DNA from 4 places in the Streptomyces sp. RK62 genome. Region 1 is predicted to be linked to each of the others. Evidence: riboswitches for the same ligand, from Rfam matches in the RefSeq annotation. Region 1 holds a riboswitch; each other region holds the start of a gene.

Region 1 (7,709 bases):
CGCATGCCGTAGCTGCGCGCCTGCCGGACGAGGGCGCGCTGCCGCTCGCGTCCTTCGGGGCCGCTCTCGGCTTATCCGGCGGAGAGGACGACCAGTCCCTGGACGCCGTGCTCACCGCACTCGGCGACGACGTCGGGCACATGCTCGGCGGGGACGGTGACGACCGCGAGGTCGACCTGCTCCTCGATCTCGCGCACGGACCGGTGCGCGGGCACGCCGTCGATCTCCTCGAGGTCCTTCGGGAACGCCCTGTTCACCGCGTAGACGCGGCCGGTGAACCCGGCGTCCGTGATGTTGCCGAGGACGCCGCGGCCGACGCCGCCCGGGGTGCGCCCGACACCGACGACGACGACCGATCCGGGCACCAGGAGGCGCTGTACGGACCGGGCCTCGGCGCGCTGCTCGCGCGCGTACTGCACGGCGAGCGAGCGGTCGGTGGGCTCCAGGTCGAACTCCAGACGGACGACGCCGTCCTCGAAGCTGCGCTTCTGGGTGTACCCGGCGTCCGTGAACACCTTGATCATCTTGTTGTTGGCGGGCAGCACCTCGGCGGCGAACCGGCGTATGCCGCGCTCCCGGGCGACCGCCGCGATGTGCTCGAGCAGGGCGGAGGCGACGCCGCGCCCCTGGTGGGCGTCCTGGACGAGGAAGGCGACCTCGGCCTCGTCGGCGGGGGCGGACGCGGGCGTCCCGTCGGCGCCGATCCGGTCGTACCGCACGGTGGCGATGAACTCGCCGCCGACGGTGGCCGCGAGTCCCACCCGGTCCACGAAGTCGTGGTGGGTGAAACGGTGGACGTCCTTGGCGGACAGGCGTGGGTAGGGCGCGAAGAAGCGGTAGTACTTCGACTCGTCCGACACCTGTTCGTAGAAGCTGACCAGGCGCTCGGCGTCGTCGACGGTGATGGGGCGGATGCGGGCGGTGCCGCCGTCGCGCAGCACCACGTCGGCTTCCCAGTGGGCGGGGTACACGTGCCGGTCCGAGGCGCTCTGCATGGGGCCAGGTTACGGCTCGCGTACGACACCGGCGCGAGGCAGGCTGTTCCCGACGTCCCGCGGGCCGGGGCCGGGATCCGGCGGCCGTCGAGGCAGGGGCGCCCGGCCCGTTCCGCCGGGCACCCCTCGTGTGGGAAACTGGTCTAGACAACCCTGAACCACGAAGGGCAGCAACACATGGCTGAGCGCCGCGTCAACGTCGGCTGGGCCGAGGGTCTCCACGCCCGCCCCGCCTCCATCTTCGTCCGGGCCGCCACGGCCACGGGAGTCCCGGTGACCATCGCCAAGGCCGACGGCAACCCCGTCAACGCGGCCTCGATGCTGGCCGTCCTGGGCCTGGGCGCCCAGGGTGGCGAGGAGATCGTCCTGGCCTCCGACGCCGAGGGCGCGGACGCCGCCCTCGACCGTCTGGCCAAGCTGGTCGCCGAGGGCCTCGACGAACTGCCCGCGACGGTCTGAGGGTCCGGGCGGGCCTCCCGCACGGACACCGGAAGCCGCGTCCGCCTGACCGGTGGGCGCGGCTTCGTCTTTCCGTCCGGCGCGGCTCGACCTTTTCCACCGGCACGGCTTCGCCTTTCCCGCCGGATTCCCGCTCGAAGCGCATGCAATTTCACGGCGGCGGGCTCCATAATTGCCCGAGCAACCTAAAAAGGGCAGCGAGAATTCATCGCCCCGGAATTGCTCTTCTTTGTATACGGTGCCGGTGTTAATTCCGTAGGCTCGGCATGTTTACGGCATGTTGCGAATTCCTCACACGCTCCGTGCGGTCGCCGCCCGAGCCGAAGCGCAGCCGGTGCGCGGACAGCCCGCGCTCGGTGTGCAGGGTGGTGAGCGCGCGGGCGCGTTCGCCGTCGCCGCGCGCCACCGCGTCCACGATCGCGCCGTGCTCGGCCCAGGTCTCCGCGGGGTCGGCGGACGCCTCCACGGTGTACATCCAGGCGATCTTGTGCCGCAGCTGGGTCAGCGTCGAGGTCAGCGCGGTGCTGCCGGACGCCTGGGCCAGCGTCTCGTGGAACCAGCCGCCCAGCGAGCGCAGATCCTCGCTGTTGCCGCCCCTGGCCCGCTCCTGCCCCAGCCTGACCAGCCCGCGCAGCACCTTGAGGTGGGCCTCGGTGCGCCGCTGGGCGGCCCGGGCGGCGCCGAGCGGTTCCAGCAGGGTGCGCATCTCCAGCACGTCCGCGGCCTCCTGCTCGGTCGGCTCCGCCACGCACGCGCCCGCGTGCCGGCGGGTCACCACGAAGCCCTCCGCCTCCAGGGTGCGCAGCGCCTCGCGCACGGGGACGCGGGAGACGCCGTAGCGGCGGGCGAGGACTTCCTCCGTGAGACGGCCGCCGCGCTCCAGGACACCGGCGACGATGTCGTCCCGGATCGCGGTGCACACCGAGTGCGCCGGAATTCGCATGCCGACCTCCGCCTTAATCCCCGTGAAACGTCGACGAATGACGTGTGTTCAGCGACTCTATGGCAAGGAGCGTGAATTTCCGACGGCAGGCCGGAATCCATGGATATTTTTTGGACAGTCATTGTCCAGAAAGACCGAAAGCCCCGGCTCGGGAGCCGGGGCTGCGGTAAGGCGGTCGGAGACGCCGGAGGTCTCAGATGTCGACGCCGTGCGAGCGGAGGTAGGCGACGGGGTCGATGTCGGAGCCGTACTCGGCGGTGGTGCGCGCCTCGAAGTGCAGATGCGCCCCGGTGACGTTGCCGGTGGCGCCGGACAGGCCGATCTGCTGGCCGGGGGTCACCGTCTGGCCGACCGAGACGCCGATCGACGACAGGTGGCCGTACTGGGTGTAGGTGCCGTCGTTCATCTTGATCACGACGTTGTTGCCGTAGGCGCCGCCCCAGCCGGCCTCCACGACGGTGCCGGCGCCGACCGCGTGCACGGAGGTGCCGCTCGCGGCGTGGAAGTCGATACCGGTGTGGCTGCCGGAGGACCAGACGGCCCCGCCGGACTGGTACGAGGTGGACACGTACGACCCGGCGATCGGGGAGACGTAGGACAGCAGGCGCTTGCGCTCGGCCTCCCGGGCGGCTCGCTCCTTGGCCTCGCGCTCCTCCTTGGCCTTCTCGGCGGCCAGGTGGCGCGCGGCCTCCTCGGCGGCCTGCTTACGGGCCGCGGCCTCGGCGGCGGCCCGCTCCTGGGCGGCGGCCTGCGCGTCGATCTGGAGGGCGATCGTGTCCTCGACGGCGACGACCGGCATGAGACCGGTCTGCTCCGCGGCGGGCTCGGCGGCCAGCGCGGGGGCCGCGAGGGTGCCCACGACGCCGGTGGCGGTGAGGGCGGCGACACCGGCCGCGCGGGCCGTGGTGCGCTCGAACCGGCCGGGCTTGCGGTGCTTCCCGGAGGGGCGGTTCTTCCCCGAGGCGCAACTGAACGCCATGTGGTGGCTGATCCTTTCCTTCCCTCTCGCCTACCGGGTTAGCTGACGGGTTCGGAGCAGGAAGGTCTCCTACGGACCCCCTCGCGGCTGCGCGGGCGTCCGATTCACCCCAGGGACTGCGTGGGTCCCCGGCTCCCCTGGCTCGCGCCGTACGGGGACTCGGCGATGACTGTCCGGTGCCGCGGACGCGGCGCACTGCTGGACGAACAGCCCGGAAGACGCTAAGCGGGGCGGCTTTCAATTCCCAAACGGATCGGGGCTTTTGTAGCGCATCCCACAGGGCAGACAGGCAACCTCCGCATCAATTCGGGCATAAGGGAGCCCCGGTGACACAGCCGTCACCGGGGCTCGCCTCGCGCGCCGGTCCGCAGCGGGGCCGGCGAATCCTCTACTCGGCCGTCACGACGGTGACTTCACCGATGCCGAGGGCCTCCACGGGCTCCCGGATCGCCGAGGCGTCCCCGACGAGGACCGTGACGAGGCGGTCGGCCGGGAAGGCGCTCACGACCGCGGCCGTGGCCTCGACGGTGCCGGTGGCGGCGAGCTGCTGGTACAGCTTCGCCTGGTAGTCGTCGGGCAGATGCTGCTCGACCTGGTCGGCCAGGGTGCCCGCCACGGCGGCGGCCGTCTCGTACTTCAGCGGCGCCACCCCGACGAGGTTCTGCACGGCGAAGTCCCGCTCGGCGTCGGTGAGTCCCTCGGCGGCGATCCCGCGCAGGACGGTCCACAGGTCGTCCAGGGCGGGGCCCGTGTTCGGGGTGTCGACGGAGCCGGTGATGGCGAGCATCGAGGCGCCGGTGCCGTCCGGCGCGGAGCGCAGGACCTGCCCGAAGGCGCGCACGCCGTACGTGTAGCCCTTCTCCTCGCGCAGGACCTTGTCCAGCCGGGAGGTGAGGGTGCCGCCGAGGCAGTACGTGCCGAGCACCTGCGCGGGCCACACACGGTCGTGCCGGTCGGGTCCGATCCGGCCGATCAGCAGCTGCGTCTGGACGGCGCCCGGGCGGTCCACGATGACGACCCGCCCGGTGTCGTCCGCGGTGACCGGCGGGACGGGACGCGGCTCGGCCTGCGAACCGGTCCAGGCACCCAGGCTGTCGCCCAGCAGGGCGTCCAGGTCGACGCCGGTCAGGTCGCCGACGACCACGACGGTGGAGGTGGCGGGGCGGACATGCCGCTCGAAGAAGGCGCGTACGGCCGCGGAGTCGATGCCGGCGACGGTCTCCTCGGTGCCCTGGCGCGGGCGCGACATGCGCGAGGACGCCGGGAAGAGCTGCCGGGACAGCTCCTTGGCCGCCCGGCGCGACGGGTTCGCCAGCTCGTGCGGGATCTCGTCGAGGCGGTTGCGCACCAGGCGCTCCACCTCGGCGTCGGCGAACAGCGGCGCCCTGAGCGCGTCGGCGAGCAGGTCCAGCGCCTTCGGGAGCCGGGAGACCGGCACCTCCAGGCTGACGCGCACACCCGGGTGGTCGGCGTAGGCGTCGAGGGTGGCGCCGCAGCGCTCCAGCTCGGCGGCGTACTCCTCGGCGGTGTGCTTGTCGGTGCCCTCGGACAGGGCCCGCGCCATGATCGTGGCGATGCCGTCGAGGCCCTTGGGCTCGGCGTCGAGCGGGGTGTCGAGGAGGACCTCGACCGCGACGACCTGCTGGCCGGGGCGGTGGCAGCGCAGCACCGTCAGGCCGTTGTCCAGCGTGCCGCGCTCGGGGGCCGGGAACGCCCAGGGGCGGGGCGCGCCGGCCTGGGGCTGCGGGTGGAACTCCATGCTGGCGAGCTCGGTCACTGCGCCGACTCCTCGTTCTCGTCGGTGGTCTCGTCGGCCTCGGCGGCGGTCGGCTCGTAGACGAGCACCGCGCGGTTGTCGGGGCGCAGCCGGGCCTGGGCGACCGCCTGCACCTCCTCGGCGGTGACCTCGAGGACGCGTCCGACGGCGGTGAAGGCGAGCTGCGGGTCGCCGAACAGGACGGCGTACCGGCACAGTTCGTCGGCGCGGCCGGCGCAGGTGCCGAGCCGGTCCAGCCACTCGCGCTCCAGCTGGGCCTGCGCGCGCTCCATCTCCTCGGCGGTGGGGCCCTCCGCGGCGAAGCGGGCGAGCTCCTCGTCGACGGCCGCCTCGATCACGGGCACCTCGACGTCGCCGGAGGTCTTCACGTCCAGCCAGCCCAGGGACGGCGCGCCGGCCAGGCGCAGCAGGCCGAAGCCGGCCGCCACGGCCGTACGGTCGCGTCGCACGAGCCGGTTGTAGAGCCGGGAGGACTCGCCGCCGCCGAGGACGGTGAGCGCCAGGTCGGCGGCGTCGCACTCGCGCGTGCCGTCGCTCGGCAGCCGGTAGGCGGCCATCATCGCGCGCGCCGGGACGTTCTCCTCGACGACCTCGCGCAGCTCCTTGCCGATCACGTCGGGCAGTGAGCCGTCGCGCGGGGCGGGCTTGCCGTCGTGGGCCGGGATGGAGCCGAAGTACTTCTCGACCCAGGCGAGCGTCTGCTCGGGGTCGATGTCGCCGACGATCGACAGCACGGCGTTGTTCGGCGCGTAGTAGGTGCGGAAGAACGCGCGCGCGTCCTCCAGGCTCGCCGCGTCCAGGTCGGCCATCGAGCCGATCGGCGTGTGGTGGTAGGGGTGCCCGTCGGGGTACGACATCGCGGTCAGGCGCTCGAACGCGGTGCCGTACGGGACGTTGTCGTAGCGCTGGCGGCGCTCGTTCTTCACGACGTCCCGCTGGTTCTCCAGGCCCTCCTCGTCGAGCGCGACCAGGAGGCTGCCCATGCGGTCGGCCTCCAGCCACAGCGCGAGCTCCAGCTGGTGGGCGGGCATGGTTTCGAAGTAGTTGGTGCGCTCGAAGCTGGTGGTGCCGTTCGGCGAGCCGCCCGCGCCCTGGACGAGCTCGAAGTGACCCGTGCCCTTCACGCTGTTCGAGCCCTGGAACATCAGGTGCTCGAAGAGGTGGGCGAGTCCGGTACGGCCCTTGACCTCGTGGCGGGAGCCGACGTCGTACCAGAGGCAGACCGCGGCGACCGGTGCGAGGTGGTCCTCGGAGAGCACCACGCGCAGGCCGTTGGCCAGGCGGTGCTCTGTCGCGGTGAGGCCGCCGGATTGTGCCTCCGGTGTGGCCGTGTGACCCATGGGCAAGATGTCCTTCCGGTCGCGTGCGCTGCGTTGTGTCGAGCGGATCCTGCTCAGCTCCTGCCACTGTATGCAGCGTGCGAAGGCTCGGCGAAGTTCCCGGTGGGAACGTTGTGCCGGTCAGGTGGGGACCGCGGCCTCCTTCGTTGCCTGGATGGACCCGCCGGACCCCTCGGCCGGGCCTCACCGGGCCGGTACGGCGGAGCCGGGCGGTCCGGGCCCCGGGCCGACGCCCGGCGGCTCGACCTGGCATGCTTCCCGTCGATCACCCCTGAGGGTGAACGGTCGCGCGGCACCGGCTTGCCGCCGGCGCCGTGCGCGGTCCGGCCGGTGTCCCGTGCGCCACCGCGGTCGCGGGAGGAGACCGGCGTCGGCCACACTCGTCCTCGCCGGGCGGGAGCCCAACATCGGGTCCTGGTCGGTGGTTGTCAGTGCCGCGGTCCACAATGGTCCGCGTCAGACCCGTCACACGCTTGCGCCACAGCACACAGAAGGAGCCGGCAGCGATGGCCCGCCGCAGCACGAAGACCCCGCCGCCCGACGACTCGTTCGAGGAGCGGATCCTCGACATCGACGTCGTCGACGAGATGCAGGGCTCCTTCCTCGAGTACGCCTACTCGGTCATCTACTCGCGTGCCCTCCCGGACGCCCGCGACGGCCTGAAGCCGGTGCACCGGCGCATCGTCTACCAGATGAACGAGATGGGCCTGCGCCCCGACCGCGGCTATGTGAAGTGCGCCCGTGTCGTCGGCGAGGTCATGGGCAAGCTGCACCCGCACGGCGACGCGTCGATCTACGACGCCCTGGTGCGCATGGCCCAGCCCTTCTCGATGCGTGTGCCGCTGGTGGACGGCCACGGCAACTTCGGCTCGCTGGGCAACGACGACCCGCCGGCCGCCATGCGGTACACCGAGTGCCGGCAGGCGCAGGCGACGAGCCTGATGACGGAGTCCATCGACGAGGACACGGTCGACTTCGCCCCGAACTACGACGGCCAGGAGCAGGAGCCGGTCGCCCTGCCGGCCGCCTTCCCGAACCTCCTGGTCAACGGCGCGTCCGGCATCGCCGTCGGCATGGCCACGAACATGCCGCCGCACAACCTCTCCGAGGTCATCGCCGCCGCCCGGCATCTGATCCGCCACCCCAACGCGGATCTCGACACCCTGATGAAGCACGTCCCCGGCCCCGACCTGCCCACCGGCGGCCGGATCGTCGG
Region 2 (7,709 bases), on a different contig from region 1:
GCCGGGGACCGCCAGCGGGTGCGCCGCGTGCTGCTGCCGTTGTCCGGGCTGCTGCTCGCGATGGGCATGCACGCCCTGTGGAACGGCTCCTCGACGTTCGGCGAGTTCGGGTTCTTCGCCGTGTACGCGGCCTTCATGGTGCCCGCGTTCGGGCTGCTGGTCTGGCTGGTGCTGTGGACCCGGTACCGCGAACTGCGGACCGTCCGCGAGGAGCTGCCCGCCTACGCCGTCGCCGGATGGCTGTCCCCCGCCGAGCCGTTCGCGCTGGGTTCGATGCGCGACCGCCGGGTGGCCCGGCAGTACGCCCGCCATCACGGCGGACGGCCGGCGGCCCGGGCGGTCGCCCAGTACGAGGCGTACGCCACCTCGCTGGCGTTCCTCAGGCGCCGGGGCCGTAGGGGCCGGGCCGGCGAGGACTACGTGGCCCGCGAGGGCGAGTTGCTGAACGAGCTGTGGCTGCGCCGCGCGTGGGCCCGCCCGGCCCTGCAGTACGCGGTCACCGCGCGGACCCGGCCGGTCCCCGCGTACGTGCCCGCGGCGCACGGCACTTGGTGGCAGCAGCCGTACGCCCCGAACGGGCACGCCCACGGCGGACCGCAAGCCCCGGTTTGGAACCCCTACCTCGGGTAGACGGGTCGGGGAGGGCGGCGCGGCACAGACGAAGAACCGGCAGCCCTGACGTCGGGGGGTCGTCGTCAGGACTGCCGGGGTTCAGACGGGGAAGGCGCTCAGGGAGTGAGGCCCTTGCTCCGCAGCCAGGCCAGCGGGTCGATGCCGCCGCTGCTGCCCTCGGGGTGCACCTCCAGGTGGAGGTGGGCACCGGTCACATTGCCGGTGGCGCCGACGCGGCCGATGACGTCACCCGTGGCGACCTTCTGGCCGACGCTGACGCTGATCGAGGACTGGTGCGCGAACCACACCTCGGTGCCGTCGTCGAGGGTGAGCTCGGTCTTGTAGCCGTACGAGCCGTCCCAGCCGGCGAACGTGATCGTGCCGGAGTGCACGGCCTTGATCAGCGTGCCGGTCGGCGCGGCGAAGTCGAGGCCCGTGTGGTGCCCGGACGACCAGTAGGCGCCGGCCTCACCGAAGGTCGAGGTGAGCGTGTACGAGGAGGTCGGCAGGGTGTACTGCTTGGCCAGCTCGGCGAGGCGCTCGGCCTCGGCCTTCTTGGCGGCCTCCTCCTCGGCGGCGGCCTTGGCGGCGGCGGCCTGCTCCTTGGCCTCCTTCTCCGCCTTGGCGGCCGCCTCGGCGACCTCCTTCTCGGCGGCGGCGACGGCGGCCGCGGCGGCCTTGCTGTCGACCTGGTCCTGCTGGAGCTCGGCCTGCGCGATGATCCGGCTGCGCAGCGCCTCGCCGGCGTCGGAACCGCTCTGGGCGGTCTCCTCGGCGGTCTCGCCCATCGTGCTGAGGGCGGTGGCGCTGTCGTCCGCGGCGGAGTCGTCGTCGGAGATCAGGGGCAGGTCCGGCATCGTGATGGCGACCGGGGGCTTGCCGCTCTGCGCGGTGGCCATGCCGCCCGCGCCGACGGCCGCTATGACGCCGACGCCGAGAACCGTGGAGCTGCGGGCGAGTCCCCCGCCGCGCTGCTTGGAGACGCGGTGCCTGCCGCGAACGGGACGGAGGGACTCCGCGGTGGGGTTCCACTCCTCGAAGGGGCCCTCGTCGGTGCGGTGCAGGTCGTAGCCGAAGGTGTCGGCGGTGCGCTGGCCCGGCACGAAGGGGGCTTGCGGGGCAGGACGGTTCGACGCCACGTGGGCGTACTCCTTTCCTTCCTTCTCGCCTACCGGGTTAGCTGACGGGTTCGGAGCAGGAAGGTCTCCTACGCGCGTATACGTGCCGTGTCGCCACGGTGGTATCCGCGAGATTCACCCCAAGGTGGTGGTTCCCCGGTTCCTCTACAGGATTAAGCGTGTGCGCACGGAGCCGACTCTTGTGACGGCTGGGACGACCGCGCTGCGTTATCGAACGTTAATAGACGCGGGGTGCGTATTCCAAGCTGTTCCACTTGATCATTAACGTTTTCCGGCTGGACTTACGGGTCATCAGCGGCCCAAATCGGGCGAGTTGACTCGCGCACGACCACTCCTCCATTGCTGACGGTACGTCAATTGTTATGCGGAGGGGGTTCGCTCCCTCACGTTCCGTGACAGCGTGCCGGGGCGCGGCAGGGAAGGGAAAACACTCAGGGCCGGAACTCGAAAGTTCCGGCCCTGAGTCTTCAGTAGCGGGGACAGGATTTGAACCTGCGACCTCTGGGTTATGAGCCCAGCGAGCTACCGAGCTGCTCCACCCCGCGGCGATGTCTCTACTGTACGCCATTCTCGGGACCCACCGCACACGCCTTACCGCCACACCCGTCCTGCCCGCGCCGACGATCCCCCTCTGACCAGGGCTTTTGTCGCCGTGGTGCGGGACGTGTCACATCAGATCGGGCGCCGGGGCGCAGGGCAGCGCGCGCATCAGGGCGCCAGATGGGCGTTGGGCGCCGCGGCCCGTCCCGCGTACTCGGGCAGCACCAGCACGTCCACCCCCGCGGCGGCGAGCATCCCGCTGCCGTCGGCGTCCGTGACGAAGGTGTCCGGCTCGCGCCAGGCCGTCACGACCCGCCGCACTCCGGCGGCCAGGATCAGCCGGGCGCAGGGCGTGGGCCGGGAGGAGCGGTGCGTGCAGGGCTCCAGGCTGGTGTAGACGGTGGCGCCGGCCAGCCTCGGGTCGCCGGGCGCGATCTTGGCGAGGGCCGCCTCCTCGGCGTGCACGACCGGGTCGCCGCCCTCCCGGGAGTGCCCGCGCGCCAGCTCGGTGCCGTCGGCCGCCACGACGACCGCCCCGACGCTGAAGGCGGTCGGCGAGGGCGGGCACTCGGCGGCCAGGTCGCAGGCGAGGGCGAGCCAGTGCCGGTCCGCGGCTGCCGGGAGGACGCCGGTGCCGGGCGCGGTCGGCTCGTAGCGGGTCAGGACGACGTCGTCGATGCGCCGGGTCTCGACAAGGCGCAGCCGGCCCTCCTGGTACCCGCCGGGGCCGAAGAGGCGGGGCGCCCGGGGGTCGCCCACGAACAGCGGGGCCAGCACCAGCTGCAGCTCGTCGGCGAGCCCCTGCCGCAGGAGCTGGGTGTGGACGGTGCCGCCGCCCTCGACCATCAGCCGCTCGACGCCGCGCACCTCGCGGAGGTGGACCAGCAGCTCCCGCCAGTCCAGGTCGTCGCCGAGCGCGACGACGTCGGCGGCGACGGGGTCCTCGCGCAGCCGCCGGGCGCCCTTCTCCGTCGTATAGACGACCTTCTCGCCGCCGGTGTGCCAGAAGTTGGCCGCCGGGTCGAGTTCGCCGGACGCGCTGACGGTCACCTTCAGCGGGTACTCGGGCTTGCCGGCGGCCGTGCGGGCCGCGCGCCGCTCGGCGGAGTTCACGAGCAGGCGGGGGTTGTCCGCCCGGATGGTGCCGGCGCCGACGAGGATGGCGTCCACGGAGGCCCGTACCTCGTCGACCCGGTCGAAGTCGGCCGGGCTGGACAGCAGCAGCCGGTCGGGGCCGGTGTCGTCGAGGTAGCCGTCGAGGGAGACGGCGACGGACAGCAGGACGTAGGGGTACGACGGCATCGGCGCGCTCTCCCGCTCGGCGATCGGTGCTTGGTCGATCGGTGCTTGGCTGATCCGGGCTTGGCTGATCGAGGCTTGACTGATCGGCTTGGTTCAAGTTTGAAACAAACCTACACTGGACACATGACGACTCGCTGGCTCACCCCCGAGGAGCAGCGCGCCTGGCGCGCCTACATCGCCGCCGTCGCGCTCGTGGAGGACGCGCTCGACCGGCAGCTCCAGCAGGAGGCCGGCATGCCTCATCTGTATTACTCCATTCTCGCCACGCTGTCCGACGCCCCGGAGCGCCGGCTGCGCATGACCGACCTCGCGGAGCGGCTGAAGATCACCCGCAGCCGGCTGACGTACGGCGTCTCGCGGCTGGAGAAGGACGGTCTGGTGGCCCGCGAGGACTGCCCCGTGGACAAGCGGGGCAGCGTCGCCGCCCTCACCGACGAGGGGATGCGGCTCCTGGAGCGGGCGGCCCCCGGCCACGTGGCCACCGTGCGGTCGCTGATCTTCGACCGGCTGTCCCCGGAGCAGGTGGGGCAGCTGGAGGACATCTTCACGGCGATCGGCTCGGGCGTGGAGGGCGACCGCGGCCAGACCGCCGGGGACGAGGTGCCCTGGCGGCGGCGTGCGTCGAAGCCGTGTTCGTGACGCACACCGCAGGACGGGGTGACCCGGAGTCATTGCTTCAAAGTTAAAGCACGAGGTAGGGTCACTCTCCGAGAAGCTGCTTCAAATCTGAAGCAGAGGCCCGCACGGAACCCGGAGACCCGCATGCCCGACTCCCTCGCAGCCGCCACCCAGCGCGCCCGTGTCCGGGTCCCGCTGCGCTTCCCCGACGGCTACACCGCCGACGCCGAACTGGTCACCTTCCACGGCCTGGCCGACGGCCTCGAACACGTGGCCGTCGTCCTCGGTACCCCCGAGCCCGGCACCACCCCCCTGGTCCGCCTCCACTCCGAGTGCCTGACCGGCGACGTCTTCGGCTCGGCCCGCTGCGACTGCGGCCCCCAGCTCCGCGAGGCCGTCGAGCGCATCGCGCGGCGCGGCGGCGTGCTGCTGTATCTGCGCCAGGAGGGCCGCGGCATCGGCCTCTACAACAAGCTGGACGCCTACGCCCTCCAGGACGAGGGCCTCGACACCTACGCCGCCAACGCGGCCCTGGGCCTGCCCGAGGACGCCCGCGACTACACGGCGGCCGCCCAGATGCTCACCGCCCTCGGCATCGGCGAACTCGACCTGCTCTCCAACAACCCCGACAAAGCCGACCAGTTGCGCGACCTCGGCATCACGGTCCACGACCGCGTCCCCACCGGCGTCTTCGCCACCCCGGCCAACGTTCGCTACCTCCGGGCCAAGGTCATCCGCACCCAGCACACACTGCCGCTGGGGGAGTTGGCGGGGGCGCATCTGGCGTAGGGCCCGGCCCCGGCGAGAGGCGGTCGCGCGGCAGGAAAGTGCCGCCCATCCTGCAGGAAGCTGACATGAGCGACCAGCCTGACGCTGCTGTTCCGATGGCATCGTTCTTCTCGTCAGAACGACCCGTCAGGTCAAGGGGGAAGCAAGTGAACGCGCGGTCCAGGCGTCATCCGGTGCGCGTCAGGTCGATCGTCGTCCTGGTCGCGGCCGCGGCCATGGGCTGGGGGTCGACGGGTACGGCCACTGCCGCCGCGGAGCAGCGGCCCGTGCTGTCGGTGCCGCTCCATGGACACGCCTCGCACGACCTGGTGGAGCGGGCGGTGGAGCGTCTCTGCAGAAGGCACTCCGGCACCCGCGTCCAGCTGCCTCCCTTCGCCCGGCTGTGCAGGCCGGTCAACGGGTGGCAGTGACCTGAGGGACCTGATGGGCCGGAAGAACGAAAACGGGAGAACAAAAGTGAAGAAGGCAATCGCCGGTGCCGGTGTGGTTCTCGGCGGCGTGGCCGCCCTGCTCGCCACCCAGGCTCCCGCCCAGGCCGCGGCGCCCTCGGTGACCACCTCCGCCGCCCAGGCGGCCGAGCACAAGACCGACGCCAAGCAGCCGCGGTGGGTCGGCTCCGTGGCCCGTGCCGCGGTCGTCCACGGGCGGGCGCTGGCCGGCACGCAGGCCATCCGCAGCCAGGTCGGCAACGTGGTCCGGATCGCGAGCCTCGGCTCCGCCCCGGCGGACACCACCAGCAACGGCGCGTCCGTCGAAGAGGTCTTCGACAAGTGACGCGTCATCTCATGACCAGGAGGGCGGTGCTGCTCGGCGGCGCCGCCCTTCTGGGCCTTCACTTCGCTCTCGCCGCCTTCTCCCAGGCCCCCGCCACCCCGTTGAAGGTCCAGCACTTCGACAAGGTGAAGGGCTATTTGAACCCCTACTTCGTCCAGAACTGGATGCTCTTCGCACCGGATCCGCTCGCCGACGACCGCGGTGTGCTGGCCCGGGCCCGCTGCCGGGACGGGAGCGTCACCGAGTACCACGACGTCACCACCGCCTATGTGCGCGAGGCGCAGGAGAGCAGGTTCTTCCCCTCCCGCATGTCCCGGCTCGTCTCCGCGCCCATGCAGTCCATCAACGCGACGGACCCGCTGCTCGACCGGCTGCGCGAGAAGCACAAGGACGACGTCGCGAAGGACGGTGGCAAGGACGGAGCGGACAAGGTCCGTCTGATGCCGGAGGAGCGGGCGGCACAGCACAACGCGGTCCGTTTCCTGGCCCGTTACTCGCTGACCCAGATGCCCGGCGCATGCGGCGGTGATCCGGAACGCGTCCAGATCCGTATGTACGTGCGCGAGCTTCCGCCCTGGTCCCAGCGCAACGCTCCGGCGAAGGCGGGCAAGGACACCGTGCGAGTGCAGGACTTCGACTGGCTGAAGGCGGGTGAACTGCGATGACGGCCTCGCTCCACGCACGGCTGCGGGCCCGGGCGGACCGCTCCCTGGCCTCGCTCGACCGGTTCGGCGCCACGCCGTTCGCCGTCCTCGGCGTCTCCGGCACCCGGGCCCTCCTCGGCTTCGTCGGCTTCATGTTCTACGCCTCGCAGTACGCCGACCGGCACTATCTCTTCGGCCCCTCGGGCGTCGAGTCGTGGAGCCGCTTCACGGACGTCCTGGACGAGACCGGCACCTTCAGCCTCTACTCGGTCAGCACGTCGACGGCGTGGTTCGAACTGGTCTTCCACCTCGGCATGCTGCTGGCGCTCGCGGTCACGCTGGGGGTCGGCGGCCGGCCGGTGCTCGCCCTGCACTGGGTGTTCCTGTGGTCGGTGTACCAGCGGAACCAGTTCCTGCTCGACGGCGGCGACAACCTGGCCTACCTCGTCATCCCCCTGCTGATGCTGACCCGCTGCTACGACCGGCTCTCCTTCCCGAGCGGCCTGGCCGGACGGGTGCGGGAGCGGCTGCCCGGCGGCCTGCGCGCCGCCCAGACCCCGCTGCACAACCTGGGCGTCCTCGCCATCGCGACGCAGATCTGCCTCGTGTACGTCACCAGCGGCCTCTACAAGGTGCAGGGCAAGCTGTGGCAGGACGGCACGGCGCTCTTCTACATCATGCGCATCCCCGAGTTCGAACTCCCGGGATTCTCGCGGCTGGTGTACGGGAACGACCTGCTGGTGGTCGTCGGCACCTACGCCACCACCCTGTTCCTGGTCTACTTCCCGCTGGGTGTGCTCGTGCCGAGGCTGCGCCCCTGGGCGGCGGTGGCGTCCATCGGCTTCCATCTGTCGATCGCCTTCTTCATGGGCCTGACCGGCTTCGCGCTGACGATGGTGGCCTGCGACCTGATCTTCCTCAGCCGGCCGCTCGCCGCGGCGATCCGGTTGACGGACCGGGTCCGTGACCGGGTCACGGCGTCCGTACAAAGGCGCACCGGATGGCCGGAACAGTCCGCCGTGACGGCGGCGCGGACGGCCGCCGCCAAGAATGCAGGCTGACCGTCCGCACAGGACGTACGACGCGAAGGGGAGTCGCCCGTGACCATGGTCGGGCTGTTCTGGATCACCACCGACGAGGTGTACGTGGGTGCCCCGCCGGGCACCGACGCCCTCGGCGTCCGGCTGACCGAGAAGGGCGTGGAGACGGACGGAGCCGGGGACCACCGGACATGGGCCTGGGAGGACCTGCGCTCGGCCACCGTCGAGGGCGCCCTCGTGCGCAGCGCCTC
Region 3 (7,709 bases), on a different contig from region 1:
GGTTGAGCGTGGCGGAGCGGCGGACGGACCTGCTGCGGGCCGCCGTGGAGCAGATAGAGGCGCGGGGCGTGGCGGCGGTCAGGATCGCCGACGTGGCCTCGGCGCTCGGGGTGAGCAACGCCCTGGTGCTCTATCACTTCGACACCAAGGAGAAGCTGGTCGCCGCCGCGTTCGCCCACGCGGCCGAGGGCGACCTGGCGCGGCTGCGCGGCATCCTGGGCCGCCGTACGACGGCGGTACGGCGGCTGCGGGCGGCCGTGCGCTGGTACGCGCCGACCGGCCAGGCCAAGGGCTGGCGGCTGTGGATCGAGGGCTGGGCGGCCGCGTTGCGCGAGCCCGCCCTGCGGGAGGTCACCCGTGAGCTGGACCGGCAGTGGAAGAGCGCCCTCGCCGGGGTCCTCGCCGAGGGTGCGGAGGCGGGCGAGTTCGCGTGCCCGGACCCGGCGGCCGCCGCGCTGCGCCTGAGCGCCCTCCTGGACGGGCTCGCCGTCCAGCTGACGTCGTACCCCGGGTCGCTGTCCCGCGCGCGGGCGCAGGAGTGGGTGGACGAGGCGCTGGCCCGGGAACTGGGCCTGGACCGGACGGCGTTGACGGCCTCGCCGCGCTGAGCGGCCGCCGCCCGCGACCGGCAGGGTCCCCGGGCGGCACCGCGCTCCCCCGTCCGTCCCCCCGGGTCAGGCCACCGATTCGATCCGCATCTTGATGTCGTACGCCGAGAGCGCGCCCTTGGCCGTCACATGGTCGCCGGACGACTGGCCGCGCAGCCGCCGTCCGATCCACGGCACCAGGTACTCGCGCGCCCACTGGACGTCGTCGCGGCGGATCTCCAGCGTCCCCCGGGGCGGCAGCGGCGGCCAGGGCTGGTCCGGGTCGGCCGGGATCTCCAGGCCCAGGACCTGGCCCGCGCGCAGCGCCACGCGCGTGTGCCCCTCGGGAGAGAGGTGGAGCCGGTCGCTGTCCCAGGCCCGGCGGTCCTGGACGGTCCTCAGGGACCACAGGTCGAGCACCGGGCAGCCGTAGCGGTCGGCGATGGCGCGGACGTGCCCGTTGTAGGTGGCGATCTTGCCGCGCAGGTGCTTCAGCACGGGGACGCCACGGGTGTCGAAGCCGGTCGTCACCATCACGGTGCCGGCGGCCGAGGTGAGCCGGACGACGGCCCGCTCGAACCGTTCGGCGACCTCGTCGGGGTCGGTGCCGGGCCGCAGGATGTCGTTGCCGCCCGCGCAGAACGACACCAGGTCCGGGGCGAGTTCGACGGCCTTGGGGACCTGTTCCGCCACGATCTGGTCCAGCAGTCGCCCGCGCACGGCGAGGTTGGCGTACCGGAAGTCGCCCTCGGGGCGCCGGTCGGCCAGAAGGACCGCGAACCGGTCGGCCCAGCCGACGAACGACCCGTCGGGGCCGGGGTCGCCGACGCCCTCGGTGAAGCTGTCCCCCACCGCGACGTACGACCCGATCACTGCTCTGCTGTCACTCTTCGAATCGTCTGTCACGTCGGGACATGATTCACCTTCCGATGTGACCTACGCGACCGTAGGAAGGGGTTGACGAGCGGTGAGATAAGCCACTGCCAAAGCCTTCGCCAAGTCCGGAATACGGCTCCGGACAGGGGCGTTGACCGCCGAAACGCTCGCGCGTGCGCCCGCGGGCGCACGACGACGACAGGCCGAAGGCCGGACCCGGGGGTGGGGTCCGGCCTTCGGCGTGCGTGTCAGGCAGGTGGTGCGCATGCGTGTCAGGGAGGTGGTGCGCGCCGTGTGCGGGGGTCAGCCGATGGCGACGCCCTTGGAGCGGAGGTAGGCCACCGGGTCCACGTCGGAGCCGTAGCCCGGCGCGGTGCGGATCTCGAAGTGCAGGTGCGGGCCGGTCACGTTGCCGGTCGCGCCGGAGAGGCCGATCTGCTGGCCCGCGGTCACCGTCTGGCCGCTGGAGACGGACAGCGAGGACAGGTGGGCGTACTGGGCGTAGTAGCCGTCGGCGAGCCGGATGACGACCTGGTTGCCGTAGGCGCCGCCCCAGCCGGCGGAGACGACGGTGCCGGCGCCGACCGCCTTCAGGGGGGTGCCGGTGGGGGCGGAGAAGTCCACACCGGTGTGGTAGCCGCTGGACCACATGCTGCCCGCGACCTTGTACGAGGTGCCGACGGCGGCGGCGGAGACCGGGGCGCTGAAGCCGTTGACGGTGCTCGCCTCGTCGGCGCTCTGGGCGGCCGGGGCGGCCTTCTGCGGCGCGGCGGGCTTGGCGGCGGGCTTCGCCGAGGACTTCGACGCGGACGGGGCCGGGGCGGACGCCTTCGGGGCGGCGCTCTCGGCCTTGGTGCCGATCGACAGCTTCAGACCCGGGTGGATGAGCGACGGGTCGGCGCCGACGGCCTCGCGGTTGTCGGCGTAGAGCTTCTTCCAGCCGCCGCGGACGTCCTGCTGGTCGGCGATCTTCGCGAGGTAGTCGCCGCGCTTCACCTCGTAGGTGCGCGTCTTCTGGGCGGAGGTCTTCTGCGCCGGCGCCTTCTTGGCCGCGACCTGGACGGACTGGACCGCCTTCTCCGGGACGGACTGGCCGGTCGCGGCGTTTGCGCCGGTGGCCCCGATCAGCGGCAGCGCGAGAGCGGCGCCACCGGTTCCGGCGACGGCGATCGTCCGGGTGAAGCGCAGGGACTTGGGACGGCGGTGCTTACCCTTCGCGGGCATGACGAATTCCTCTCCGGCGCCTACGAGGTGAGCTGTCGGGTGCGGGCTGGAGATGCCCGGTCGCGTCGGGACGCGACTTGACCCCAAGCCTGTTCCGGAGACCGGAACAGGCGAAGTACCTGTGGGTCCCCCGCTCCTGCCGTGTACGGGTGGGTGTGCGCGGATTCCGGTCGGCGGCAGGATTAGGCGTCCGTCCGGATTGGTGGCGAACGTAAGCGAGAGAGACGCAAGGGAACAAGTGAGGGGTTCCGCCCGAATGCGCTCACCTTGATCCCTTACGGCATTCAACGGTCACCCTGCGTGCATTTCGAAGGGGCCTGATTGCTCGAAGTCCCGGGAAAAGCATGATGATTACGTGGACATGACGGGCGACACACCGTCACGGATATGACGCTCCTCACGTGACGCTGCTCCAGCTTTCCTTATTACGGAGCGAGTTGGAATGAAGGCATCAATTCGGACAGAAACCCTAGATGCGACGCCGGTGGATATCCGACCCATTGAACCTTCCCGTCGATTCCGATCCGAATACGACATGAGGTGCGCGCAAAACCGGACGAAGCACCCGCTCGCAAAGATGACATCAGACGACTTTCGCCCGTTTCGACCCATTGCCACCGAGTCATCCCCTGTGGACAACTGAATGGCGCACGCAGCCATGTCGTATCGTCGGAGTCGCACCTCGCCGGCCTCATCGCCGAGCCGCGCCGGCGGGGCCGACCGGGAGGAGCCCCCGTGACGCAGCAGATCCCGTCGACCGAGCCCGAACTGGCCGGTGTGCGCAACTTCCGCGACGTGGGCGGCCTGCCCACCGTGGACGGACGACGGGTGCGGCACGGCGTGCTGTTCCGCAGCGGCCACCTCGCCCACGCCACCCCCGAGGACGCCGCCTTCCTCGACTCGCTGGGCCTGCACACGATCTTCGACTTCCGCAATGCGGCGGACCAGAAGCTGGAGGGTCCCGACGTCGAGCTGCCGGGCGTCCGCAATGTGAATCTGCCGCTGTCGGACCCGGCGGACGGCGCGGAGTTCTGGAAGATGGTCCGGGACGGCGACCTCGACCAGCTGCGGGGGATCCTGGCCGACGGCAAGGGCGCCGACCGGATGATCGCCTCCTACCGCTCGATGGTCACGGACCGGACCGCCGAGCACTCCCGGATCCTGCACTCCCTGGTGGAGGACAGCGTCCCGGCCCTGATGCACTGCGCGGCCGGCAAGGACCGGGCTGGCCTGTCGGTCGCGGTGACGCTGCTCGCCGTCGGCGTCGAGCGCGAGGCGATCGTCACCGACTACCTGAAGTCCAACGAGAAGCACCGCCGCTACAAGGTGCGGCGCAGCGGCAGCAACCCCTCGGCCTACTCGCCCGAGGTCATGGAGCTGCTGAGCCCGCTGTTCGACGCGCGGGCGGAGTACCTGACGGCGGCCTTCGACACGATCGACGCGACCTGGGGCGACGTCGACACCTACCTGGAGCAGGGCCTGCGGCTCACGCCGGAGGCCCGGGAGCGCCTGCGGGAGCGCCTGCTCGACTGAGGGACGCGGGATACGACCCTAGGGACACGGGGTACGTCTACTGCCCGCCGCCCGCCTCGAAGAGGAAGTAGATGAAGGCGGCGAAGACGTGCCCCACCGCGATGTAGATGATGAGCCGCACCCACAGGGCGCGCGGGAACTTCTCCTCCATGTCTCTCATGGCGTCACTCCAGGGGTCGGGCCCAGGCACAGGGTGGCCGTGGGGCTCTGCAACAGGGTGTGGACGAACAGCAGCTCGACCCCGCCGTCGTCCTCGGCGGCGATGCGGTGCGGGGTGAGCGAGTCGAAGTGCGCGCTGTCCCCGGGGGCGAGCCGGTGGATGGTGTCGCCGAGGCGCAGCCGCAGCCGCCCCTTGAGGACGTGGAGCCACTCCTCGCCGGGATGCACCCGCACGATGTCGCCCTGCGACCCGTACGGCACATGGACCCGCAGGGCCTGCATGGCGCGGCCGGAGACCCCGGCCTGCCAGTAGGTCCAGCCGCCGGCGGCGGTGGGTTCCATGTCGGCGGCGCGCACGACGGCGTCCCGGTCGGGGACCCTCTCGCCCAGCAGCTCGCCGACCGTCGTACCGTAGACACGGGCAAGCGCGAGCAGCATCGGCAGCGACGGCTGCCGCTGACCGGTCTCCAGCCGGGAGAGATGCGCGGGCGACAGCCCGGCGGCACGGGCCGCGCTCTCCAGGGTGAGGGCCGCCTGGCGGCGCAGCGCCCGCAGCTGCGGCGCGACGGCCGGCAGGGCGGCCTCGGCCGGTCCGGCCGCCCCGTGACCGGGCGGGTTCTCGGAGGAGCTCATGCTCCCATTCAGCCGCAGCCTTACCTCAGGGGCAAATTTGTTGCCTCAGAGGCAAAGCGCGGCGAGGCCCCTCACCGGTTGGCGACCGCCTGCTTGATCAGTGTCTTGCCGAAGTCCCACATCAGGCCTCCGCCGCTGTGCGCGTCGTCCATGACGTCCGTGAAGGCGTCGACGAACCGGTCCACCTCCCGTTCCCCGATGATCAGCGGCGGGATCAGCTTGATGACCTCCAGATGGTCCCCGGAGACCTGGGTGAGGATCCTGTGCCGCCGCAGCAGCGGCACCACGACCATCTGGGCGAACAGACCCTTGCGGGCGGCCTGGAGCATCGTCCAGCGGCTGCGCAGCTTCAGCGAGTCGGGGCGGCCGAACTCGATGCCGATCATCAGGCCGCGCCCGCGTACGTCGGCGAGCAGCTCGTACTTGTCGGTGAGGGCGGCCAGCCGTGACTTCAGCAGCTCGCCGGTGGCCCGTACGCCCGCGACGATCTGCTCGTCCTCCATGACGGACAGCACGGCGAGCCCGGCCGCCATGGCCTGCGCGTTGGAGCCGAAGCTCGCCGAATGGACGAGCACCCGGTCCATGGACGAGTAGACCTTCTTGAAGATCCAGTCCTTGCCGAGGGTGGCGCCGACCGGCACATAACCGCCGGACAGGGCCTTCGCCACACAGACCAGGTCCGGCTCTACGCCCTCCTCGTGCTGGTAGGCGTAGAAGTCGCCGGTCCGGCCGAGGCCGGTCTGCACCTCGTCGGCGATGAGCAGCGCCTTGTGCCGGTGCAGCAGCTCCTGGGCGGCCCGCAGATAGCCGGGCGGGGCCTCGTGCACGCCCTTGCCCTGGATCGGTTCGACGATCAGCGCGGCGACGTCGCCCTTCCTCAGCTCGCGTGCCAGGGCGTCGAGGTCGCCGAGCGGGACGGCCGTGTCGGGCAGCAGCGGCGCGAAGCCGTCCCGGAAGCCGGACTCGCCGTTGACGGACAGGGAGCCGGTGGTCAGCCCGTGGAAGGCGTGGTCGCAGTACAGCACCCTGGGCCGGCCGGTGACGAACCGCGCGAACTTCAGCGCGGTCTCCACGGCCTCCGTGCCGCTGTTTCCGAAGAACACCCGGTCCAGATGAGGGCTGTGGGCGAGCAGCTTCTCCGCCAGCAGCCCGGGCAGCGGCTGGCAGTCGAAGCGGGTGAGGTCGGCGAGCTGGGCGTCCAGGACGTCGTGCAGCGCCTTGCGGACGACGGGGTGATGGCGGCCCAGGCCCATCACCCCGAACCCGGCGAGCATGTCGAGGTAGTCCTCGCCGTCGGTGTCCCAGAAGTAGGCGCCCTCGGCCCGCTCGTACACCTTGTCGAAGCCGATGGTGTGCAGCATGCGCGGGAGCTGGTGGTTGAGGTACCGCGTGTGCAGCTCGTAGCGCTCGGCTCCGCGCTCGGCGAGCAGCCGCCCGAGGTCGAACTCGGTGGTCATTCAGCCTTCTCCTTGACTGACGCGACGGAACGGCCCGTGGGGCGGCCGGTGTTCGCCGGGCCGCCGGACGCCCCGTCGCCGTCGGACGGGTCGGACGAGCCGGCCGCGGCTTCCTTCAGCGCCAGGCTGGCGCTGATCCGGCCGGCGACCTCGACGGGTGTGAGCCCGATGTCGGCCAGCACCTCGCCCCGCTTGGCGTGCGCGAGGAACTGCTCCGGGATGCCGAACCGCCGTACGGGCACGTCGACATCGGCGTCGCCGAGCGCGAGCGCCACGGCGCTTCCGACCCCGGCCGAGCGGCTGTTGTCCTCGACGACGGCCACCAGCCGGTGCTGCGCGGCCAGCGGGGCGAGCGCCGGGTCGACGGGCTTGACCCAGCGGGGGTCGACGACGGTGCAGCCGATACCGCGCGAGGCGAGCAGGTCGGCCGCCTGGAGGCACACGGGGGCCATCACGCCGACGGCGACGAGGAGGACGTCCGGCTCCGGTCCGCCGCGGTGCAGGACGTCGAGCCCGCCCACCCGGTCGACGGCCGGGATCGTGGGTCCGACCGACTCCTTCGGGAACCGCACCAGCGTCGGGGCGTCGTCCACGGCGACAGCCTCCCGCAGCTGCGCCCGCAGCTGGTCGGCGTCCCGGGGCGCGGCGATCCTGAGCCCGGGGACGACCTGGAGGACGGACATGTCCCACATGCCGTTGTGGGAGGCGCCGTCGACGCCGGTGACCCCGGCCCGGTCCAGGACGAACGTCACGCCGCAGCCGTGCAGGGCGACGTCCATCAGCAGCTGGTCGAAGGCGCGGTTGAGGAAGGTGGCGTAGACGGCGACGACCGGGTGCAGTCCGCCCGTCGCGAGGCCCGCCGCGGAGACGGCAGCGTGCTGCTCGGCGATCCCGACGTCCCAGACCCGGTCCGGGAACCGCTCGGCGAACTTGCCGAGGCCGACGGGGTGCAGCATGGCCGCCGTGATCGCGACGACGTCCTCGCGCTCCTCGCCGATCCGGACGATCTCGTCGCCGAACACCGACGTCCAGGACGGTCCGTTGGACGGCGCGAGCGGCTCGCAGGTCAGCGGGTCCATCACGCCGACGGTGTGGAAGTGGTCCTCCTCGTGGGCGAGGGCGGGTTCGTAGCCGCGGCCCTTCTCCGTGAGGCAGTGGATCAGCACCGGGCCGTGGAAGCGCTTGGCGCGGCGCAGCGCGGACTCGACGGCGCCGACGTCGTGCCCGTCGATGGGGCCGA
Region 4 (7,709 bases), on a different contig from region 1:
GGCCTGCTCATCGTGCTTGCCACACCTCGCTGGATCCGCGAGTCCGAGCGGCACGCCGGGCACTTCGACATCCTGGGCGCGATGACGTCGACCATCGGCATGGTGCTGCTCGTCTACGGCTTCATCCGGGCCGCGCAGGAGGGCTGGCGGGACGGGCTGACGCTCGGCTCGTTCGGGGCGGCCGTCGTCTTCCTGCTGCTGTTCATCCTGGTCGAGCAGCGGTCCAGACAGCCGATCACACCGCTGCACATGTTCGCCGACCGCAACCGCGCGGGCACCTACGGCATCATGCTGAGCCTCGCCGCGGCGATCTTCGGGATGTTCTTCTTCCTCACGCTGTTCGTGCAGAACGTGCTCGACTTCAGCCCGTTGCAAGCCGGGTTGGCCTTCCTGCCGGTGAGCGCCGTCATCGCGGTCGGCGCCGGGCTCGCCTCCCAGCTCCTGCCCAAGTACGGGCCGAAACCGTTCATGGTGACGGGGGCGATCCTGGCCGCCGCCGGGCTGGCCTGGCTGACCCTGACCGACGTCCACTCGACCTACCTGGGCAGCATCCTCGGACCCATGCTGGTCTTCAGTCTCGGCATGGGCATGGAGTTCGTGTCCCTGACGCTGATGGCGCTGTCCAACGTGACCCCCGCGGAGACCGGTGCCGCATCCGGGCTGCTCAACGCCACCCAGCAGGTCGGCGGATCACTGGGACTGTCGATCCTGGTCACCATGTACGGGACGGCCAGCAACAACGAGGCGGACAAACAGATCCCGGCCTTCCTGGCCCAGGCCACCCCGCTGGAACGGCTGCGCTTCGAACGCACCGGACAGCTCCCGGCGCGGTTCGCCGACGAGATCCTCAGCGCCGGTGTCTCCGCCGCCTTCATCACGGCCGCGATCTTCACGGCGATCGCCGCGGTCATCGCCCTGCTCGTCATCCAGGTGCGCCCGTCGGACCTCGAACGCCTCCAGGGCGGCGGCGTACCGGCGGCCTGACCGGCACCCCGCGGAGCCCCAACGCGGCTCCCACATCACCCCGTTGGGTGTGACGACGTTCACCCCCCATGTGGCTGGATGTAGTGAATGCGTTACACAACAGGCGCGTAAGGGACGGTAGCGCAGGCATCACGCGACCGCGGAGGTTTCGATGCGACCCTTCACCCTGAACTACGCGTTCCCCAGAGGAGTCACCCAGGCGGTGACGCCGTACACGTTCGACCCGGCCCGGCAGTTGAACATGCTGCCCGACGGCCGCCCGGCCGTCAGCGACCCGGATCTCCTCCTCGCCGCCGGCACGACGACGTCCACGGCCGGTTCCGCCACCCACTTCGACGACTGACGAACCGGCCGGCGCATGACGGTACTGATCCTCACGTCCGAGGAGGACGTGACCGCCGACATGGTGGTGAGCGAACTGCACGCCACGGGCACGCCCGTGCTGCGGCTGGACCCGGCCGACCTGCCCGGCAAGGCCGTGCTGTCCGCGGACTACGCCCACGGCGACTTCGACGGGCATCTGTCGGTCAACGGCCATGTGCTGTCGATGGGAGGGCTGCGTTCCATCTGGGTGCGCCGGCCCGGTGAACCGGCCGCCCACGCACCGGACCCCTCGCCCTGGCTGACCGCCGAGACCCGGCAGGCGCTGTACGGCATGCTGCACTCCGCCGCCGCACGGTGGATGAACCATCCCCGCAACGCCGACCAGGCACGGCTCAAGCCCTGGCAGCTCAGACTCGCCCACCTCAGCGGGTTCGCCGTACCGCCCACGGTGTTCACCACGGCACCGCGGCTGGCGCGCGCGTTCGTCGAGCAGCACAAGGAGGTCGTGGTGAAGTCCGCCTCCGGACCGCCGCCCGGCGAGCCTCCGCTGGCCCTGCCCACCACCCTGATCGGCCCCGACGCGGACTTCTCCGCCGTCGCGGCCGGACCGGCCCTGCTCCAGCGGTACGTCCCCAAGCGGGCGGACATCCGGCTGACCTGCGTCGGCACCAGAATGTTCGCCGCGCGCAAGACCGCCGAACCCGACCAGATCGACGGCCGGTACGGCGACACCGGGCATCCGTGGGAACCGGTCCCGGTGCCCGGCCGGATCGGCAAGTCGGTGCAGGAGTACGTCACCCTGGCCGGACTGGCGTACGCCGCCTTCGACTTCGCGGAGGACGAGGACGGCATCTGGTGGTTTCTGGAGTGCAACCAGGGGGGTCAGTTCGGCTTCGTCGAGCTGGAGACCGGGCAGCCGATCGCGGCCGCGGTCGCCGACTGGCTGGCGCTGCAGCGCCGCCCGGACCGGCGCGGCAAGGAAGCCGGCATCGGGCGCCCCTGAGCCCCTACGACCACGAACGCACCCCCGACACGACGGCGTCGGGGGTGCGTTCGTCTCAGGCGGGCCGGATCGCGCTGTGGATCGCGTCCTCGCCGGCGTAGTGGATGGACTCCTCGCGGATGACCGTGCCGGGGCCGGGGGCGTGGATCATCATGCCGTTGCCGGAATAGATGCCGACGTGACCGGCGTGGTACAGGACCAGGTCACCGGGCTCCAGGTGTGTGAGGGCGACTCCCTGGCCGGCGGTGGCCTGCTCCTGGGCGGTGCGGGGGAGCGCGATACCGGCGGCCTTCCAGGCGGCCTGGGTGAGCCCGGGGCCGTCGTAGGTGTTGGGTCCCGTCGTGCCCCAGACACAGGGCTTGCCGGTCTGGGCCCGGGCGAACTCCAGGGCCCGCAGGGCCCGGCTGTCCTGCGGGGCCGCAGGGGCCGCCGCCGGAGCTGCCGCGGGGGTCGGAGCGACCAAGGGGAAGCTGCCGGTCTGGTCCACCGCCGGGAAGCCACCCGTCTGCGCCACCGCCGGATAGCTGCCGGTCTGGTCCACGGCGGGGAAGCCACCTATCTGACCGACAGCCGGGAAACTCCCGGTCTGCGAGACCGCGGGGAAGCTCCCGGTCTGGTCCACCATCGGGAACCCACCGGTCTGGTCGACCACGGGGAACCCACCGGTCTGGTCGACCACGGGGAACCCACCGGTCTGGTCGACCACAGGGAAGCCGCCGGTCTGGTCGACCGCCGGGAAGCTCCCCGTCTGGGCAGCCGCAGCCGCGGAGAAGCCCGCGTCAGGCACGCCGTAACCCTGAGGGCCCCTCAACTCCGGGCCACCGCTAGGAGTTGCCGTCAGATACGCAGCCGAGGCAGCCGACGCCTCCGAGGACTGCCCGGTCCAAGCCGTCGAACCGGGCGGAACCGTCATCAGATCGGCGGGGCTCTGCGCCTCCAGGGCATCCCACTGGTTCTGCGCCGAAGCAGGGGCAGGGGCAGGAGCAGTCGCAGGAACAGCGGCCGGCGCCTCGATCGCCGCCATGGACCGCCCGGTGTACGCCGACAGCAACTCACGCGCCTGCGCCAACTTCCGCTGGCTGCGCTCCTTGGTCGTACGCAGGGAGGCCCGCTGATCGACCTCAGGCTGCACGACAGGCGCAGAAGACGCGGCAGGCGCCGCCGGAAGGGCCAGCGCGCCCCCCGCCTCACCGCCCGCGGGCAGAGCCGCCACAGGCCCCGCCGTCAGCTCACCCACAGCCGCCGAACGCGAGGCACCGGACGTCAACTCGGCGACAGGGGCACCCGATCCAGCAGGCAGCTCCAAGGCCGTACGCCCAGATATCTCGCGCGCCCCTTCACCCCCGGCCGACGGGCGCGCACCCCGCGCCGGGGCGGCGGGCCGTTCCGGCATCCGGTCCTTGGGCAGCGTGGCCTGCACCGTCGGACCGAGCTTGGACCGGGCGATGTCGAACCACTGCCGGGCCACGTCGTCGAGCGGGGCGGCGCCACGGCCGCCGTCACCGTCGCGTCCGGAGGCCGCCGGGCTGCCCGCGCGCTTGCGCGGTCCCGTGGACGAGGCGCGGGTGGCGTTGAAGGTCCCCGTGTCGGTCTCGGCCCGGTCGTAGAGCGAACTGACCCGCCGACTGACCTCCTCGCGGCTCGGCCCCTCGTCCGCCTGGGCGGCGCCGGCCGACTGGCCGAGCAGGGCCACCGAGGTGAGGGCTGCTGCCGAGGCGAGCGCGGAGTTGCGCATGCCGGTGCGTTCCGGCGCCATGGGCGACGTGCTCCTTCCGTACTCCGCCTACCGAGTTAGCTGACGGGTTCGGGCGTTTCGCGTCGGAAGGTGTGCCCTACGACCCGGCCCGTCACGGCCTCGGGTCGATTCACCCCATGATTCGGTTGGGTCCCCGGCTCCGCGGCCCCGAAGGACGCGCCGACTCGGCGGAGGTCGCACGTCCCGGCGGGGATCGCCGGAGTTCAACGCGCGTCCTGGGCCGTAACTTAGCCAACTTGTGTGCCTGCAGTGAAGATTGACGTGTGAAATGTCCGATACGTTTTTGTGACCTTCGACGCTCGTGACGGCGGTCGGTCATCGCCGCCGCGCCATGCGCCTGCGTGAATACGGAGGGTAGCGACGCACGCGACCCCTCCGGCGCTCGGTCAAGGTCTTGCCCAGCCATCCGAAACACGTCACACTGGTACCGAACGAATGGTCGGTTGGGAAGCGGGAGCGATGACGACCTCACACTCCACCGAGGCGCCCCCACAAGGGCCGCTTGAGGAGCACTTCGACGCGACGATCGCGCGCGACCAGCGCATCGAGCCGCGGGACTGGATGCCGGACGGCTACCGCAACACGCTGATCCGGCAGATCGCGCAGCACGCCCACTCGGAGATCATCGGCATGCAGCCGGAGGGGGAGTGGATCACCAAGGCGCCCTCGCTGCGCCGCAAGGCGATCCTCTTCGCCAAGGTGCAGGACGAGGCCGGACACGGTCTGTACCTGTACTCGGCGGCCGAGACCCTGGGCGCCGACCGCGCCGACCTGACCGAGCGGCTGATCGAGGGCCGCCAGAAGTACTCCTCGATCTTCAACTACCCCACGATGAGCTTCGCCGACGTCGGCGTGATCGGCTGGTTCGTGGACGGCGCCGCGATCTGCAACCAGGTGCCGCTGTGCCGCAGCTCCTACGGACCGTACGCACGCGCGATGGTGCGGATCTGCAAGGAGGAGTCGTTCCACCAGCGGCAGGGCTACGAGCTGCTGATGACGATGATGCGCGGCACCGAGGCCCAGCGGGAGATGGTCCAGGACGCGGTGAACCGCTGGTGGTGGCCCTCCCTGATGATGTTCGGACCGCCCGACGACTCCTCGCCCAACTCGGCCCGCTCGATGGCCTGGAAGATCAAACGGCACAGCAACGACGAGCTGCGCCGGCGCTTCGTCGACATGACGGTCCCGCAGGCCGAGAAGCTCGGCGTCACCCTGCCCGACCCGGAGCTGCGCTGGAACGCCGAGCGCGGCCACCACGACTTCGGCACGCCCGACTGGGACGAGCTGATGCGGGTCATCAAGGGCGACGGCCCGTGCAACGCACAGCGGATGGAACGACGCAGGAGCGCCCACGAAGAGGGCGCCTGGGTGCGGGAGGCGGCCACCGCCCACGCGGCCAAGCAGGCCGCCCGCGCGGAGAAGGGAGCGGTGGCATGAGCACCGGAAAGCAGGACTGGCCGCTGTACGAGGTGTTCGTCCGGGGCAAGCGCGGACTGAACCACGTCCACGTCGGCTCGCTGCACGCCGCCGACGACCGGATGGCGCTGACCCACGCCCGCGACCTGTACACGCGGCGCAACGAGGGCGTGAGCATCTGGGTCGTGCGCTCCGAGCACATCGCCGCCTCCACGCGCGACGAGAAGGACCCGTTCTTCGAGCCCAGCGCCGACAAGGTCTACCGCCACCCGACCTTCTACGACATCCCCGACGACGTCCCCCACATCTGAAGGAGAGGGCATGAGTGACGACCATGTCTATCTGACCCTCGCCGAGGGACACGAGGACGACACCCGCTGGGCCTACGGCACCGGCTTCGAGGACCCGCTGCACGGCGTCGACACCACCGTGCCGGACGGCGTCGACGCCGCAGCGCTGGCCGCCCTGTGCGTCGCCCTCGGCGACGACGCGCTCGTCTCGGCGCAGCGCCTGGGGGAGTGGGTCACCCGCGCCCCCGAGCTGGAGGAGGAGGTCGCGCTCGCCAACATCGGCCTCGACCTGCTCGGCCAGGCCCGGCTGCTCTACTCCCGCGCCGGCCAGACCGACGGCACCGGACGCGACGAGGACGCGTACGCCTACTTCCGCGACGCCGCCGACTTCCGCAACGTCCGCCTGGCCGAACTGCCAGGCGGCGACTTCGCGTTCACGATCGTCCGGCTGCTGGTGCTGTCCAGCTGGCGGCTCGCGCACTTCGAGCGGCTGGCGTCCCACCCCGACCCCGTCCTCTCGGCGATCGCCACCAAGGGCGCCAAGGAACTGCGCTACCACCGGCAGTACGCCGCCGAGTGGGCGGTGCGCCTGGGCGACGGCACCGAGGAGTCCCACCGCCGTATGCGCCGCGCCCAGGAGCAGGTCGCCCCCTATCTGGGCGAGCTGTTCACCGCGTTCGACGTACGGCAGGAGGTCGTCGCCGACCTCAAGCAGGTCACCGACGCGGCCGGACTGCCGATGCCCGTGTACCGCCCGCTGCCCGGCTGCGGACGCGAGGGCGAGCACACCGAGCACCTCGCCCCGCTCCTCGCCGAGCTGCAGGGCGTCGCCCGCGCGCACCCGGAGGCGACATGGTGACGACGCTCCTCGACGCCCGGCGCGCCCGGCACATCGCCGCCCAGGTGCCGGACCCCGAGCTGCCCATGCTCACCCTCGCCGACCTGGGCGTCCTGCGGGACGTCGAGCTGACCGAGGACGGCACGGTCGTCGCGAGCCTCACCCCGACCTACTCCGGCTGCCCCGCGATGGCCGAGATGCGGGCCGACGTCGCCGCACGCTTGCGTGCCGCCGGATACTCGCGCGTGGAGATCCGCACCGTCCTCGACCCGCCGTGGACCAGCGACTGGATCACCCCGGCCGGCCGCGCCAAGCTCGCCGAGCACGGCATCGCCCCGCCCGGCCCCGCCCCGCGCGGCGGCCCCGTCGCGCTCGTGCTGTCACCGACCCGGCACGCCGTGGCCTGCCCGCGCTGCGGCTCTGCGGACACCGAGGAGACCTCCCGGTTCGCCGCCACGTCCTGCAAGGCACTGTGGCGCTGCCGCGCCTGCAAAGAGCCGTTCGAGTACGTCAAGGAGATCTGATGGAAGGCCTCAGGGAAGCACAGACGGCCGCCGCGCCCGGCCCGCGCGTCCGCCGCCGTCCGGCCTTCCACAAGCTGAGGGTCGCCGCCGTGCAGCCGCTGTGCTCGGACGCGGTCGCCGTCAGCTTCGACATCCCGGACGAGCTGGCCGAGGAGTTCGCGTTCGCGCCCGGCCAGTCGCTGACGCTGCGCCGCGAGATCGACGGGCGCGACGAGCGGCGGTCGTACTCGATCTGCTCGCCCGTCGGCGCGCGTCCGCGCATCGGCGTACGGGTCGTGCCCGGCGGGCTGTTCTCGACCTGGCTGGTCCACGACGTACGGCCCGGCGACGTCGTCGAGGTGATGGCCCCCACCGGCGCCTTCACCCCCGACCTCGGCACCCCCGGCCACCATGTGCTGATCGCGGCGGGCTCCGGCATCACCCCGATGGTGTCCATCGCCGAGTCCGTCCTGGCCGCCGACCCCCGCTCGACGGTCACCCTCCTCTACGGCAACCGCCGCACGGACACGGTGATGTTCGCCGACGAGCTGGCCGATCTGAAGGACCTGTACCCGGCGCGGTTCCAGCTCGCCCA

What was found. Region 1 has a riboswitch for cyclic di-AMP ahead of KBY32_RS26175 (M23 family metallopeptidase). Riboswitches for the same ligand answer to the same signal wherever they lie in the genome.
Positions count from the first base shown of each region.
Region 2: linked by a shared signal. The riboswitch ahead of KBY32_RS14585 (M23 family metallopeptidase) and the one ahead of KBY32_RS26175 (M23 family metallopeptidase) in region 1 are both predicted to bind cyclic di-AMP.
Region 3: linked by a shared signal. The riboswitch ahead of KBY32_RS01130 (LysM peptidoglycan-binding domain-containing M23 family metallopeptidase) and the one ahead of KBY32_RS26175 (M23 family metallopeptidase) in region 1 are both predicted to bind cyclic di-AMP.
Region 4: linked by a shared signal. The riboswitch ahead of KBY32_RS35805 (C40 family peptidase) and the one ahead of KBY32_RS26175 (M23 family metallopeptidase) in region 1 are both predicted to bind cyclic di-AMP.

Region 1 is NZ_JAGPYD010000014.1:109,786-117,494, reverse strand. Features, by position in the region: gene KBY32_RS36010 (GNAT family N-acetyltransferase) at 72-995, opposite strand; gene KBY32_RS26185 (HPr family phosphocarrier protein) at 1,173-1,454, shown strand; gene KBY32_RS26180 (GntR family transcriptional regulator) at 1,702-2,397, opposite strand; gene KBY32_RS26175 (M23 family metallopeptidase) at 2,591-3,376, opposite strand; cyclic di-AMP (ydaO/yuaA leader) riboswitch at 3,389-3,551, opposite strand; gene KBY32_RS26170 (pitrilysin family protein) at 3,765-5,153, opposite strand; gene KBY32_RS26165 (pitrilysin family protein) at 5,150-6,493, opposite strand; gene KBY32_RS26160 (DNA topoisomerase (ATP-hydrolyzing) subunit A) at 7,000-7,709, shown strand, end outside.
Region 2 is NZ_JAGPYD010000007.1:12,195-19,903, forward strand. Features, by position in the region: gene KBY32_RS14580 (PrsW family intramembrane metalloprotease) at 1-630, shown strand, start outside; gene KBY32_RS14585 (M23 family metallopeptidase) at 729-1,751, opposite strand; cyclic di-AMP (ydaO/yuaA leader) riboswitch at 1,763-1,920, opposite strand; tRNA gene KBY32_RS14590 (tRNA-Met) at 2,223-2,296, opposite strand; gene KBY32_RS14595 (dihydrofolate reductase family protein) at 2,460-3,593, opposite strand; gene KBY32_RS14600 (MarR family winged helix-turn-helix transcriptional regulator) at 3,717-4,232, shown strand; gene ribA (GTP cyclohydrolase II) at 4,356-5,000, shown strand; gene KBY32_RS14610 (hypothetical protein) at 5,174-5,410, shown strand; gene KBY32_RS14615 (hypothetical protein) at 5,457-5,774, shown strand; gene KBY32_RS14620 (DUF5819 family protein) at 5,786-6,439, shown strand; gene KBY32_RS14625 (HTTM domain-containing protein) at 6,436-7,479, shown strand; gene KBY32_RS14630 (hypothetical protein) at 7,519-7,709, shown strand, end outside.
Region 3 is NZ_JAGPYD010000001.1:276,685-284,393, reverse strand. Features, by position in the region: gene KBY32_RS01140 (TetR/AcrR family transcriptional regulator) at 1-608, shown strand, start outside; gene KBY32_RS01135 (SGNH/GDSL hydrolase family protein) at 675-1,460, opposite strand; gene KBY32_RS01130 (LysM peptidoglycan-binding domain-containing M23 family metallopeptidase) at 1,767-2,687, opposite strand; cyclic di-AMP (ydaO/yuaA leader) riboswitch at 2,692-2,853, opposite strand; gene KBY32_RS01125 (tyrosine-protein phosphatase) at 3,423-4,220, shown strand; gene KBY32_RS01120 (DUF6126 family protein) at 4,258-4,380, opposite strand; gene KBY32_RS01115 (helix-turn-helix domain-containing protein) at 4,377-5,012, opposite strand; gene KBY32_RS01110 (aspartate aminotransferase family protein) at 5,084-6,469, opposite strand; gene dxs (1-deoxy-D-xylulose-5-phosphate synthase) at 6,466-7,709, opposite strand, start outside.
Region 4 is NZ_JAGPYD010000003.1:479,200-486,908, reverse strand. Features, by position in the region: gene KBY32_RS08570 (MFS transporter) at 1-984, shown strand, start outside; gene tgmA (putative ATP-grasp-modified RiPP) at 1,136-1,327, shown strand; gene tgmB (ATP-grasp ribosomal peptide maturase) at 1,343-2,311, shown strand; gene KBY32_RS35805 (C40 family peptidase) at 2,367-4,067, opposite strand; cyclic di-AMP (ydaO/yuaA leader) riboswitch at 4,076-4,247, opposite strand; gene paaA (1,2-phenylacetyl-CoA epoxidase subunit PaaA) at 4,527-5,504, shown strand; gene paaB (1,2-phenylacetyl-CoA epoxidase subunit PaaB) at 5,501-5,794, shown strand; gene paaC (1,2-phenylacetyl-CoA epoxidase subunit PaaC) at 5,805-6,632, shown strand; gene paaD (1,2-phenylacetyl-CoA epoxidase subunit PaaD) at 6,626-7,135, shown strand; gene paaE (1,2-phenylacetyl-CoA epoxidase subunit PaaE) at 7,135-7,709, shown strand, end outside.